DNA from 3 places in the Paraburkholderia sp. RL17-380-BIE-A genome. Region 2 is predicted to be linked to each of the others. Evidence: predicted binding sites of a transcription regulator. Region 2 holds the regulator's gene; each other region holds the start of a gene.
What was found. The regulator HrcA, encoded in region 2, represses chaperone genes, less so after heat shock. The targets are predictions, from matches to a motif close to TTAGCACTCNNNNNNNNNGAGTGCTAA.
Positions count from the first base shown of each region.

Region 1: the regulator HrcA is predicted to act here: its motif matches at 1,982-2,008, upstream of groES (co-chaperone GroES).
Region 3: the regulator HrcA is predicted to act here: its motif matches at 2,246-2,272, upstream of P0D68_RS19015 (co-chaperone GroES).

Region 1 covers NZ_JARESQ010000017.1:9,890-14,096, reverse strand. Annotated here, with positions in the region: gene P0D68_RS25895 (NRAMP family divalent metal transporter) at 1-1,220, shown strand, start outside; gene P0D68_RS25890 (DUF4148 domain-containing protein) at 1,334-1,642, opposite strand; gene groES (co-chaperone GroES) at 2,081-2,371, shown strand; gene groL (chaperonin GroEL) at 2,426-4,066, shown strand.
Region 2 covers NZ_JARESQ010000017.1:143,250-147,456, reverse strand. Annotated here, with positions in the region: gene recN (DNA repair protein RecN) at 1-80, opposite strand, end outside; gene P0D68_RS26485 (NAD kinase) at 153-1,055, opposite strand; gene hrcA (heat-inducible transcriptional repressor HrcA) at 1,389-2,408, shown strand; gene hemH (ferrochelatase) at 2,588-3,658, shown strand; gene P0D68_RS26470 (RNA-binding S4 domain-containing protein) at 3,667-4,074, shown strand.
Region 3 covers NZ_JARESQ010000010.1:211,902-216,108, reverse strand. Annotated here, with positions in the region: gene groL (chaperonin GroEL) at 273-1,913, opposite strand; gene P0D68_RS19015 (co-chaperone GroES) at 1,932-2,222, opposite strand; gene P0D68_RS19010 (acyl-CoA dehydrogenase family protein) at 2,513-3,730, shown strand; gene P0D68_RS19005 (DUF3088 domain-containing protein) at 3,772-4,116, shown strand.

The DNA.
Region 1 (4,207 bases), 130 kb from region 2:
CCTTCGTGCTCGAATTCTTCGGCGTCTCCAAGGTTCTGGGCGTCTGCATTGCTGCGGCGCTGACCATGGCTGCTGTCAGCACAGGCAATTTCAGGCGCTTCGAACGCTTCGCCCTGGTGCTGTGCCTGCTGAGTCTCTTGCTGGTGCCCGTGCTGGTGTCGGTTCACCCGCCGGTTGCCCAGATGACGCGAGACTTCCTGATTCCCAACTGGCCTGCCCACTCGAAACTGAGCGACACGATGCTCCTCGTCATCGGCATTGTCGGTACTACCGTCGCGCCGTGGCAGCTGTTTTTCCAGCAAAGCTACATAGTCGACAAACGCATCACGCCGCGTTTCATGAAGTACGAAAAAGCAGACCTGTGGATTGGCATTGTGTTCGTGCTGATCGGTGCGGTGGCGATGATTTCGTTCTGTGCCGCGCTGTTTGCCGGGAAGCCCGAGTTTGGCAATTTCACGGACGCGGGTGGCGTCATCGCCGGCCTGGACAAATACGTGGGGCGCACGGCGGCCGTCATCTTCGCCGTGGCGCTGCTCGATGCCTGCATCATCGGCGCGGCGGCGGTATCGCTATCGACCGCATATGCCATCGGCGACGTGTTCAAGATTCGCCACTCGCTTCACCGCGGCGTGACGGACGCGAAGGGCTTCTACCTGGTGTACTTTGCCATTGTCATGCTGGCTGCGGCGCTCGTTCTGATTCCCGGAAGCCCGCTCGGACTCCTGACTGAAGCCGTGCAAACGCTTGCTGGCGTGTTGCTCCCCAGTGCGACGGTGTTCCTGCTGCTTCTGTGTAACGACAAGGCCGTGCTGGGTCCGTGGGTCAATTCGAGGAAGCTGAACCTGTTCACGGGCGCCGTCATCTGGGTTCTGGTGATGCTGTCGATCATCCTCACCGCTTCTGTCATGTACCCAGATATCTCCGGCCAGATCATCCTTGAGGTGCTTGGTGGGGGCACGCTGCTTGCGATCGCGGGCTATGCCGGCACGACCGGGTTTCGCAAGCTTCGCCAGGAGTCGGCGGATGGCGAAACTCACGGCGACGTGTCGGGCGATCCGAAGGAGTCGCGTGACACGTGGCGCATGCCACCGTTGAACGAGTTGCCGGCGCCGCGGCTGACGTTGTCCAGCCGCATCTGGATGGGTGTGCTGCGCGGCTATCTCATTGTCGCTGTCTGCCTGGTCATCGCTAAAGTCGTGCAGATGACCCTGCTGCGGTGAGCGAACCACTTCGCGTCGGCGAACGTCCGTTAAGCGTCCTGAACGGCAGACTTTTCGCTTCGCGAGGTCGGTCAAAGCGCGTCGGGTGAACTAAAGCTCAAATGAACTGGCCGTCAAGCGGGCGGGGCCTGCTGGCATTCCGCCTGGAACCAGCTATCGACCTGGCGCTGTGCCGCTTGTAGATCCTCCGGGTAGTGCGGGTCGAACCACGGTGACGGGTCGTAGCCTGCTTTCCTGAGAGCAGCCAGTTCGCTGCGGTTTCGCTCCGCGGTCGGAGGGGCGTTGTTCTTGAGCGCGGCCAGGTCGCGGCACTGCGATGTGCTCAGATGCGCTTCGCTTTGCGGGCTGCTGCCCGCCGCGCAGCCAGCGAGCAACAAAGCCAGCGCGGAAAGGGGCAGCCACTTTTCCAGTAGGTTTTCCATGTTGCGTCTCCTTCCATTCAATCGTCACAATGCTGCGGCGTCGAACGGCTGAAGCGACTGCCGTGTCGGCGGGGAGCTTTGCGTACGACCTGGTTAGGGCTTTCCCTGGGGAAGCCGCCGTAACGCGCGGTCGAATGCAGTTATTCAGGGCATTGCGTTGCACTGCTCACGCGATACGGGTGATAACGATTCGTTCCTAAGTCTCTGTTTTAGCGGAAAATCGCCGGTCGAGGCGCGGTCCGGATGTGCATTGGGAATGCACGCTCAGCGAACAGCGTTCAAAGTTAACTGAATCTCCGCACCCTCCCTTCTTGAATTTGTCACCACCCGTCCATATAATTAGCACTCGCTGCACGAGAGTGCTAACAACATCGCCGGTTGGCTCAGCCAGCCGGGTTTTCTCAGCGTTCTTCAGTCTCAATCAAGAGAGGAGTATGTATGAACCTTCGTCCTTTGCATGATCGCGTGATCGTCAAACGTCTGGATCAAGAAACCAAGACTGCGTCGGGCATCGTGATCCCCGAAGCCGCAGCGGAAAAGCCGGATCAAGGCGAAATCCTGGCAGTCGGCCCGGGCAAGCGTGACGATAAGGGTGCCCAGATCGCACTCGACGTGAAGGTTGGTGACCGCGTTCTGTTCGGCAAGTACGCAGGCCAGACCGTCAAGGTCGACGGCAACGAACTGCTCGTGATGCGCGAAGAAGACATCATGGCCGTGGTGCAGAAGTAAGCGCAAGCCGCTACTTTTCCCGGTCATATCCCAAAGAATTCAAGGAGTTAGAAGATGGCAGCTAAAGACGTCGTATTCGGTGATTCCGCCCGTGCCAAGATGGTTGAAGGCGTGAACATCCTCGCGAACGCTGTGAAGGTCACGCTGGGCCCGAAGGGTCGCAACGTTGTGCTGGAACGCAGCTTCGGCGGCCCGACGGTCACCAAGGACGGTGTGTCGGTCGCGAAAGAGATCGAACTGAAAGACAAGCTCCAGAACATGGGCGCGCAAATGGTCAAGGAAGTGGCTTCCAAGACCAGCGACAACGCAGGTGACGGCACCACGACCGCAACGGTCCTGGCTCAGTCGATCGTCCGCGAAGGCATGAAGTACGTTGCATCGGGCATGAACCCGATGGACCTGAAGCGCGGTATCGACAAGGCTGTGACGGCCGCAATCGAAGAGCTGCGCAAGATCAGCAAGCCGTGCACGACCAACAAGGAAATCGCACAAGTTGGCGCGATTTCGGCAAACAGCGACTCGTCGATCGGCGATCGTATCGCTGAAGCGATGGACAAGGTCGGCAAGGAAGGCGTGATCACCGTCGAAGACGGCAAGTCGCTGCAAGACGAGCTGGACGTTGTCGAAGGCATGCAATTCGACCGCGGCTACCTGTCGCCGTACTTCATCAACAACCCGGACAAGCAAGTCGCCGTGTTGGAGAACCCGTTCGTGCTGCTGCACGACAAGAAGGTGTCGAACATCCGTGATCTGCTGCCGGTCCTGGAACAAGTCGCTAAGGCTGGCCGTCCGCTGCTGATCATCGCAGAAGACGTCGAAGGCGAAGCACTGGCAACGCTGGTTGTGAACAACATCCGCGGCATCCTGAAGACGGTTGCTGTCAAGGCTCCGGGCTTCGGCGATCGTCGTAAGGCCATGCTGGAAGACATCGCGATCCTGACCGGCGGTCAAGTCATCGCTGAAGAAACCGGCCTGACGCTCGAAAAGGCAACGCTGGCTGAACTGGGCCAGGCGAAGCGTATCGAAGTGGGCAAGGAAAACACCACGATCATCGACGGCGCTGGCGAAGCTGCGAACATCGAAGCACGTGTGAAGCAAGTTCGCACGCAAATCGAAGAAGCAACGTCGGACTACGACCGTGAAAAGCTGCAAGAGCGCGTTGCCAAGCTGGCAGGCGGTGTTGCAGTGATCAAGGTCGGCGCTGCGACCGAAGTCGAAATGAAGGAAAAGAAGGCACGTGTCGAAGACGCACTGCACGCAACGCGCGCAGCTGTGGAAGAAGGCATCGTGGCAGGTGGCGGCGTCGCGCTGATCCGCGCACGTACGGCTATCGCTGGCCTGAAGGGCGCTAACGCCGATCAGGACGCAGGTATCAAGATCGTGCTGCGCGCGATGGAAGAGCCGCTGCGTCAGATCGTCACGAACGGTGGCGAAGAAGCCAGCGTCGTGGTGGCAGCAGTTGCTGCTGGCCAAGGCAACTACGGCTACAACGCAGCAACCGGCGAGTACGTCGACCTGGTCGACGCCGGTGTTGTCGACCCGACGAAGGTGACGCGCACGGCGCTGCAAAACGCAGCTTCGGTCGCAGGTCTCCTGCTGACGACCGACGCAGCTGTTTGCGAACTGCCGAAGGAAGATGCACCGATGGCTGGCGGCATGCCCGGCGGCATGGGCGGCATGGGCATGGACATGTAATTCCGGATCGGGCCTCGTTTCGGGGCCCGGTTGGGAGCACATGGGGAAGCGCGCCGCGAGGCGTGCTTCCCAAAAGAAAAAACCCGCAGACAATGCGGGTTTTTTTATGGGCGCTCGCCGTAGACTCAGGCGCCCGGATTA
Region 2 (4,207 bases):
AAAACAGTGAAGCCGCTGTCGAATTCGAGATCGAGCGCGGCGACGATGACGAAGTCGCGTATCGAGAGGTGGCGAAGCATGGAGGTCGTCTGGTGAGCTGGGTAGTCAGGGTTCGGCAGCGGCGGCGTTCGCGTTCCGGGTGTCCTTGCCGCTCAGGGCTTGGGGTCTTCTTCGTGCGACGGGTATTCGTTCCAGTGCAGCTTCTTGCGCAGCGTGGCGAAGTAGCTGTAGCCGACCGGATGCAGCATCGGCACCGTATGACGCGAGCGGCGCACTTCGATCGTGTCGCTCAGTTCGAGCGAGGTGAACGACTGCATGTCGAAATTGACGTTCACTTCGCGGCCCGAGACGATCTGGATGCTCACCTTGGAATCGTCCGGCAGCACGATCGGACGGTTCGACAGCGCGTGCGGCGCGATCGGCACCAGCACGATGCCCTGCAACTGCGGATGCAGAATCGGCCCTTGCGACGACAGCGCGTAAGCGGTCGAGCCGGTGGGCGTGGCCACGATCAGGCCGTCCGAGCGCTGGTTGTACATGAAGCGGCCGTCCACCGAGACATGCAGTTCCGCCATGCCCGAGAAGCCGCTGCGGTTGACCACTACGTCGTTGAAGGCCAGTGCGTGATAGATCGGGTTGCCGTCGCGCATGATGCGCGCTTCGAGCAGCACCCGTTCTTCGCGCTCGAAATTGCCGGACAGCATTTGCGGCACGATCTCGCGCATGTCGGAGATCGGAATGTCGGTAATGAAGCCGAGCCGCCCATGGTTGATGCCGATCAAGGGCGTGCGATACGGCGCGAGCTGTCGGCCGATACCGAGCATCGTGCCGTCGCCGCCCAGCACCACGGCCACGTCGGCGCGCGCGCCGATCTCGGCGGGACGCAGCGCCGGGTAGTCGGTGACGCCGATCTCGGCGGCGGTGTCGGCTTCGAACACGACCTCGAAGCCGCGCTTCGCGATGCACAAGGCGAGCGCGGTCAACGGCTCGGCGATACCCGGCGTATTGTTGCGCCCGACGAGCGCGACGGTCTTGAACTGGCTGGTCACTTGCATGCCGGCATTACACCATAGGTAGGGCCTGAAAAGAACCGTAGACAGACCCGGTGACGGGCCGGCGCGCGCGGGCCGCCAGCGCCTCTCGCGATTATCGTTAGAATGGTGAAGCCTTGATGACATGCGCGCCGGCTAAAGTGCGGCGGGGTGCCGCCAGCCGGGCCGCCCGGAAGGCGGCCCGCAAGGTGCTCCGCAACGCGCCGGACTGAACGCCGGCCAATGATGTGCCGGACCGAAGGCAACGTGCCGCAGCGGCAAGCGGTGGCGCGTTCGTCAGGGATGGGCGCCCCTAGCGCTCGCGGTAGTCGTGCCATTGAGCTAAAATTTTCCGTCATGCTAGATCCTCGCGCACAAACCCTCCTCAAAACGCTGATCGAGCGCTACATCGCCGAAGGTCAGCCGGTCGGCTCGCGCACGTTGTCGCGCTATTCGGGCCTCGAACTGAGCCCCGCCACCATCCGCAACGTCATGTCCGACCTCGAGGACTTGGGGCTCGTGATCAGCCCGCACACTTCCGCGGGCCGCATTCCCACGCCGCGCGGCTACCGCCTGTTCGTGGACACCATGTTGACGGTGGAGTCCGCCGCGGACGAAGAAGCCGTGATGCGTACCGTCAAGACCACGCTGAAGGCAGGCGAGCCGCAGAAAGTCGTTGCTGCCGCGGCGAGTGTGCTGTCCAACCTGTCGCAGTTCGCCGGCGTGGTGCTCACGCCGCGGCGCAGCCACGTGTTCAAGCAGATCGAGTTCATGCGTTTGTCCGACAAACGCATTCTGCTGATCATCGTCACGCCGGAAGGCGATGTGCAGAACCGCATCATGGCGACCCAGCGCGATTTCTCGCCGTCGCAACTGGTCGAAGCCTCCAACTACATCAACGCGCACTTCGCGGGCCTCTCGTTCGACGACGTGCGCCGCCGCCTGCGCGAAGAAATCGACGAACTGCGCGGCGACATGACCACGCTGATGCACGCCGCCGTCACGGCCAGCACCGACGAAGCCGACACGGGCGAGACCGTGCTGATTTCCGGCGAGCGTAACCTGCTCGAAGTGGCCGACCTCTCGTCGGATATGGCGCGCTTGCGCAAGCTGTTCGATGTGTTCGACCAAAAGACCAGTCTCCTTCAATTGCTCGACGTGTCGAGTCACGCGGCGGGCGTGCAGATTTTCATTGGCGGCGAGTCGAATCTCGTGCCGATCGAGGAAATGAGCGTGGTCACCGCGCCTTACGAGGTGAACGGCAAGATTGTCGGCACCTTGGGCGTGATCGGACCGACCCGCATGGCCTACAACCGCGTGATTCCGATTGTGGACATTACCGCGCGCCTGCTTTCCCTCACGCTCAGCCAACAGTAAATAGCTTTCTTTTCGACTCCTCGCCGCGCCGGTTCCTGCCGCAAATAATGCGTCACGGCGCGCGGCTTGCCAATTGGCCGAATGGCCAGGGGTGTCCGGCGGACCGGTGCATGAAGCTCGCCGCTATAATGGTTCCCACTTGAACCGCCACTCCGCCTAACCGGTTACTTCTGCTGCCTATGCGCTTCGACCTCGAGCGGCCTTCACAGAACGCCACATCACACCGCGTCGCCGTGCTCCTGATCAATCTCGGCACGCCCGACGCGCCGACGCCGCGTGCGGTTCGCCGCTATCTCGCGCAGTTTCTTTCCGATCCGCGGGTGGTCGAAATTCCGGCGCTGCTCTGGCAGATCATCTTGCGCCTGTTGATTTTGCCGTTCCGCGGCCGCGCCTCCGCCAAGAAATACGCCACAGTGTGGATGCCCGAAGGCTCGCCGCTGCGCGTGTACACCGAGAAGCAGACGGAAGCCTTGCGTCATCTGCTGCAACTGAACGACTACACGGTGCTCGTCGACTACGCGATGCGTTACGGCACGCCGGGCATTCCGGCCATGCTGAACCAGCTCAAGCTGGCGGGCGCCGAACGCGTGCTGCTGATGCCCATGTATCCGCAGTATTCGTCGTCCACCACGGCCACCGCGTTCGACGACGCCTTTTCGGCGCTCAAGCGCATGCGCAATCAGCCGGAAATCCGCACGGTGCGCCAGTACGCCGATCATCCGGCCTACATTGCGGCGCTCGCCGCGCAGGTACATCACTATTGGCATCAGCACGGCCGGCCGGATTTCGCCTCTGGTGACAAGCTGGTGCTGAGCTTTCACGGCGTGCCCAAGCGCACGCTGGATCTCGGCGACCCATACCACGAGCAATGCCAGCAAACCGGCGCGCTGCTGATGCAGGCACTCGAACTGACGCCGGTGGAATGCCGCATCACGTTCCAGTCGCGCTTCGGCAAGGCCGAGTGGCTGCAGCCGTACACCGCACCCACGCTCAAGGAGCTGGGCTCGGCGGGCGTGCGGCGTGCTGATCTGTTCTGTCCGGGCTTTACGGCCGACTGCCTTGAAACCATCGAGGAAATCGGCATGGAGGTGCGCGACGAATTCCTGCACGCGGGCGGCCAGGATTTCCATCGGATTCCCTGCCTGAACGCCTCGCAGGCGTGGATTGCCGCGTTGGGCGAAATCGTTGCGCAGAATTTGCAGGGCTGGCCGGTGCAGGCGCTACCGGTGCCGCACACGACAGGAGCTTGAGCAGGCTCATGAATTACAGGATTTCAACCGAAGCCGGCGCCAAGTTGCGCATCGACAAATGGCTGTGGGCGGCGCGCTTCTTCAAGACGCGTTCGCTCGCGGCGGCGGCCGTCGAAAAAGGACATGTGCGCATTGACGGCGCCAGCGTCAAGCCGGCCAAAGACGTGCGGGTCGGTGACCTGGTCGAGATCGAGATCGAACGGATCGTGTGGCAAGTGGAGGTGCTGGGCGTGTGCGACGTGCGCGGCCCGGCGAGTGTCGCGCAAACGCTTTATGCGGAAACCGAAGAGAGTAAGTTGAAGCGGCAGGTCGAACAGGAGCGGCGCAAGACGTATCGCGAGCCGGCGGCCGCATTACACGGCCGACCGACCAAGCGCGACCGGCGCACTATCGACAAACTTTCAGGTGGGGATTGAACAGTTGTTCCATGGTCGCGTGCACGCCACCATATTCGGTAGTGTGATCGTTGACAGCCCCGGACATGCAGATGGTCGTGGTGCCCGCAATCAGAACCAATGCGACCACCGAGATTGCAAAGGTCAGTTTCAC
Region 3 (4,207 bases), on a different contig from region 2:
TTTAGTGCATTTTGCTGCACCGCAATATTTTAGTTTGTTGTAGAAATGCTGAATTAGTATGCGGACCCGCGGCCAGCGCGGGGTGCGTGCACCAAAGCACACCAGCGCGAGTCGCACGCGGGATCGCGATGACATAGCGATGGGCATGGTTCGGCGTCTGCCATACATGTGCGAGGAAAGTGGAAAACAGATCGGGCCGGCTCGCTGGAAAGCGAGTACCGGCCCGTGTTTACCGCGCTAATTGCCTGGTGCCAGGCGGAAGCGGTGAGTCGTCAGAAATCGAGTCCCGGGGCGCCCGCGCCAGGACCGCCTGGCTGACCCGCGGCCGGCGCATCCTTCGGAGCTTCGTGAACGGTGGCGTCGGTGGTCAGCAGCAGCCCGGCTACCGAAGCCGCGTTCTGCAGCGCGGTGCGTGTGACCTTGGTCGGATCCAGCACGCCCGATTCGACCAGATCGCCATATTCGCCGGTCTGCGCGTTGTAACCGAAATTGCCCGTGCCCTCAGCGACCTTCGCAACCACCACGCTCGCTTCCTCGCCCGCATTCGTGACAATCTGGCGCAACGGTTCTTCGAGCGCGCGTAGCACGATCTTGATGCCTGCATCCTGATCGGCATTCACGCCCCTGAGCCCGCTGATCGCCTGCTTCACGCGAATCAGCGCGACGCCGCCGCCCGGCACGATGCCTTCTTCAACGGCTGCGCGCGTTGCATGCAGTGCGTCGTCGACACGGTCTTTCTTTTCCTTGACCTCGATTTCGGTTGCGCCGCCCACCTTGATCACCGCCACGCCACCCGCCAGCTTCGCGACGCGTTCCTGAAGTTTTTCGCGGTCGTAGTCGGAAGTCGCTTCCTCGATCTGCACGCGAATCTGCTTCACGCGCGCTTCGATATTCTTGCTGTCGCCCGCGCCGTCGATGACCGTGGTGTTCTCCTTGCCGACTTCGATGCGCTTGGCCTGACCCAGTTCGGCGAGCGTCGCCTTATCGAGTGTCAGGCCAGTTTCTTCAGCGATCACTTGCCCGCCGGTGAGGATCGCAATGTCTTCGAGCAGCGCCTTGCGACGATCGCCGAAGCCGGGCGCCTTCACCGCGACGGTCTTCAGAATGCCGCGAATGTTGTTGACCACCAGCGTGGCGAGCGCCTCGCCTTCCACGTCTTCCGCAATGATCAGCAGCGGGCGGCCGGCTTTCGCGACCTGTTCCAGGATCGGCAGCAGATCACGAATGTTCGACACCTTCTTGTCGTGCAGCAGCACGAACGGGTTGTCGAGTACCGCAACCTGTTTATCCTGATCGTTGATGAAATACGGCGACAGGTAGCCACGATCGAATTGCAGACCTTCCACCACGTCGAGTTCGTCGTCGAGCGACTTGCCGTCTTCCACGGTGATGACGCCTTCCTTGCCGACGCGGTCGATCGCTTCCGCGATACGCTGACCGATCGACTCTTCGCCGTTGGCCGAAATCGTCGCGACCTGCGCGATTTCCTTGCTGGTCGTGGTCGGTTTGCTGATCTTTTTCAGTTCATCGATTGCGGCGACCACGGCCTTGTCGATACCGCGCTTCAGATCCAGCGGGTTGAGGCCCGCCGCCACGTATTTCTGACCTTCGCGCACGATGGCTTGCGCGAGCACAGTCGCCGTCGTGGTGCCGTCGCCCGCCGCGTCACTGGTGCGCGAAGCGACTTCTTTGACAAGCTGCGCGCCGATATTTTGCACGCGGTCCGACAATTCGATTTCCTTCGCGACCGACACACCGTCCTTGGTGACGATCGGTGCGCCGAAGCTGCGTTCGAGCACCACATTGCGGCCTTTCGGACCCAGCGTGACCTTGACCGCATTGGCGAGAATATTGACACCTTCGACCAGCCTCGAGCGGGCGACGTCGCTGAAAATGATTTCTTTTGCTGCCATGGTTAGACGCTCCCTTCGTTATTGAGTGACGACTGCGACGACATCTTCTTCGCGCAGCACGAGCAGTTCATTACCGTCGACCTTGACCGACTGCCCGGCATATTTGCCGAACAGCACGCGCTCGCCGACTTTCAGATCGGGTTCGATGCGTTTGCCGTCGCTATCGCGCTTGCCCGGTCCGATGGCGATCACTTCGCCCTGATCGGGTTTTTCCGCGGCGCTTTCCGGAATGACAATGCCTGAAGCGGTTTTGGTTTCCTGGTCGAGACGCTTGACGATCAGGCGGTCATGCAAGGGACGTAGGCTCATGGTTCCATTTCCACGGTTGAATTCTGGCACTCGTCGTTGGTGAGTGCTGACCGGGATCGAGTATAGAAATGCGGCGCCCGTTGCTCCAATAACGGATTCATCAATCCTTATCCGCAATTCGCATTTCACAATCGCGCATATTCATAGCTTGATTCGCTGGTTTTGTGCGGAGAGCCGCGTCCCTATACTGATTCGTCACAGCGGCATGTCTTATTGGCGCGCCGGTCCATCTTCCCAACTCAAACAGTCGGATCGAATGCGATCCGTGCGCTTTTACAAGGAATCAAGGCATGCAGGTCTCTCAGGACACCACGGCGCGTGCGAGGCTCGACGCGGCACTCTCCGGGTTGCCCGCGCTGGCTCAGGCGATTGGCGAAGACGCCGCGCAACGTGAGGTGCGGCGCGAGTTGCCATTCGACGGCTTCAGGCTGTTTCGCGAATCCGGCCTGGGGGTGCTCCGTTTTCCGGTCGAGTGGGGCGGTTTGGGCGGAACGTTGGAAGACCTCTTCGAGGTGATCGCCACGTTGGGCGCGCATGAATCGAATGTCGCGCACGCACTGCGGATTCACTTCGACCAGACCGAGCAACTGCTGCTGTCGCCGCGTTCCGCCTTCAACGAGACGCAGATCGAGCGCATACGGCAAGGGGCGATCTTTGGCGGTGCGTCCACGGAACTGGGGACGGCGAGGCCGGGCGAAATCGTGACGAAGCTGGTGCGCGACGGCGAGCACTTTCGTGTGACAGGCAGAAAGTACTACTCGATCGGCACCGCGTTCGCCGACTATGCGCGGATCAACGTGCAGAACGAGAACGACGAAAAAGTGTCGATCGTGATTCCCGTGTCGCGTGAAGGATTGCAGGTACTCGACGACTGGGACGGCATGGGGCAACGCATGACGGCGAGCGGCAGCCTCGTGCTCGACAACGTGCAGGTTTTCTCTCACGAGATAGCGACACGCGGCTATACGACGCTCGCCGGCCGGCATGGCAGCGCCGTGCGACAGCTGCATCTGGTGACGGTCGCGGCGGGTATCGTGCGAAACATTCTCGCGGACGCACGGCGCTACGTGACGCAATACGGCCGGCCGGTGCTGCATAGTCCGGCGCCCTCGGCGCGCGAGGATGGGTTCGTGCAGCAGGTGGTGGGAGACCTCGCGGCGCACAGCCTCTCGATCGATGCACTGGTCGCGGCGAACGCACGCACGCTCGACCGCTCGGCGAATGCGATCCACAGCGGCGCGGCGAATGCGGAGGAGCTGGTGCTGGAAGGCGCACTGGCCACTGCCAAAACCCAGCTCGTGGTGAGCAAGCTGGCGCTTTATGCGGGCGAGCGTCTGTTCGAGATTGGCGGCGCATCGGCCACAGGCCGCGCGCACAATTTCGACCGTCATTGGCGCAATCTGCGCACCATTTTCAGTCACAACCCTCTGCTGCACAAAGCGCGCGTGATCGGCGACTACGAGTTGAACGGCGTGACTACGCATCTGACCGAAGGACGCGTGTTCTAACGGATTGCCATCCATTCACCACCTTTCGAGCATTGCACACTATGAGCCGAGATTTGCTGTTACTACTGGAGCCGGGCTTTACGGATCCGAATCATCCGGGGGAGCGTTTTATCTGCCCGGACGGAGCGCCCATTGAAGGTTTGCTGGCGAGCGATCCCGCGCGCAACGCCCACCTCGACATTCGCCGCCTGCCGTTTCCGCGTCCGCGCGCCGAGGTGATCGAGGCGCTGGACGCTGAGCACCAAAGTCTGCCGGTACTGATTCTCGGTGACGAGCAGCCCGCGCCCGCCGATGCCCGGACGTTGGGCAGCAAGCGCTTCGTGACGGACACGCGCCGCATTCTCGATCTACTCGCGCAGCGTCACGGTTTCCCCAAAGTGCATTGACGAAGCTGAAGCGGGGTGTATGCCGGGGTAAATGTCGTTGGCGTGTTTCGATGTGACAATGGCATTCACCCCGAGCCGTTGCTCGACCGGG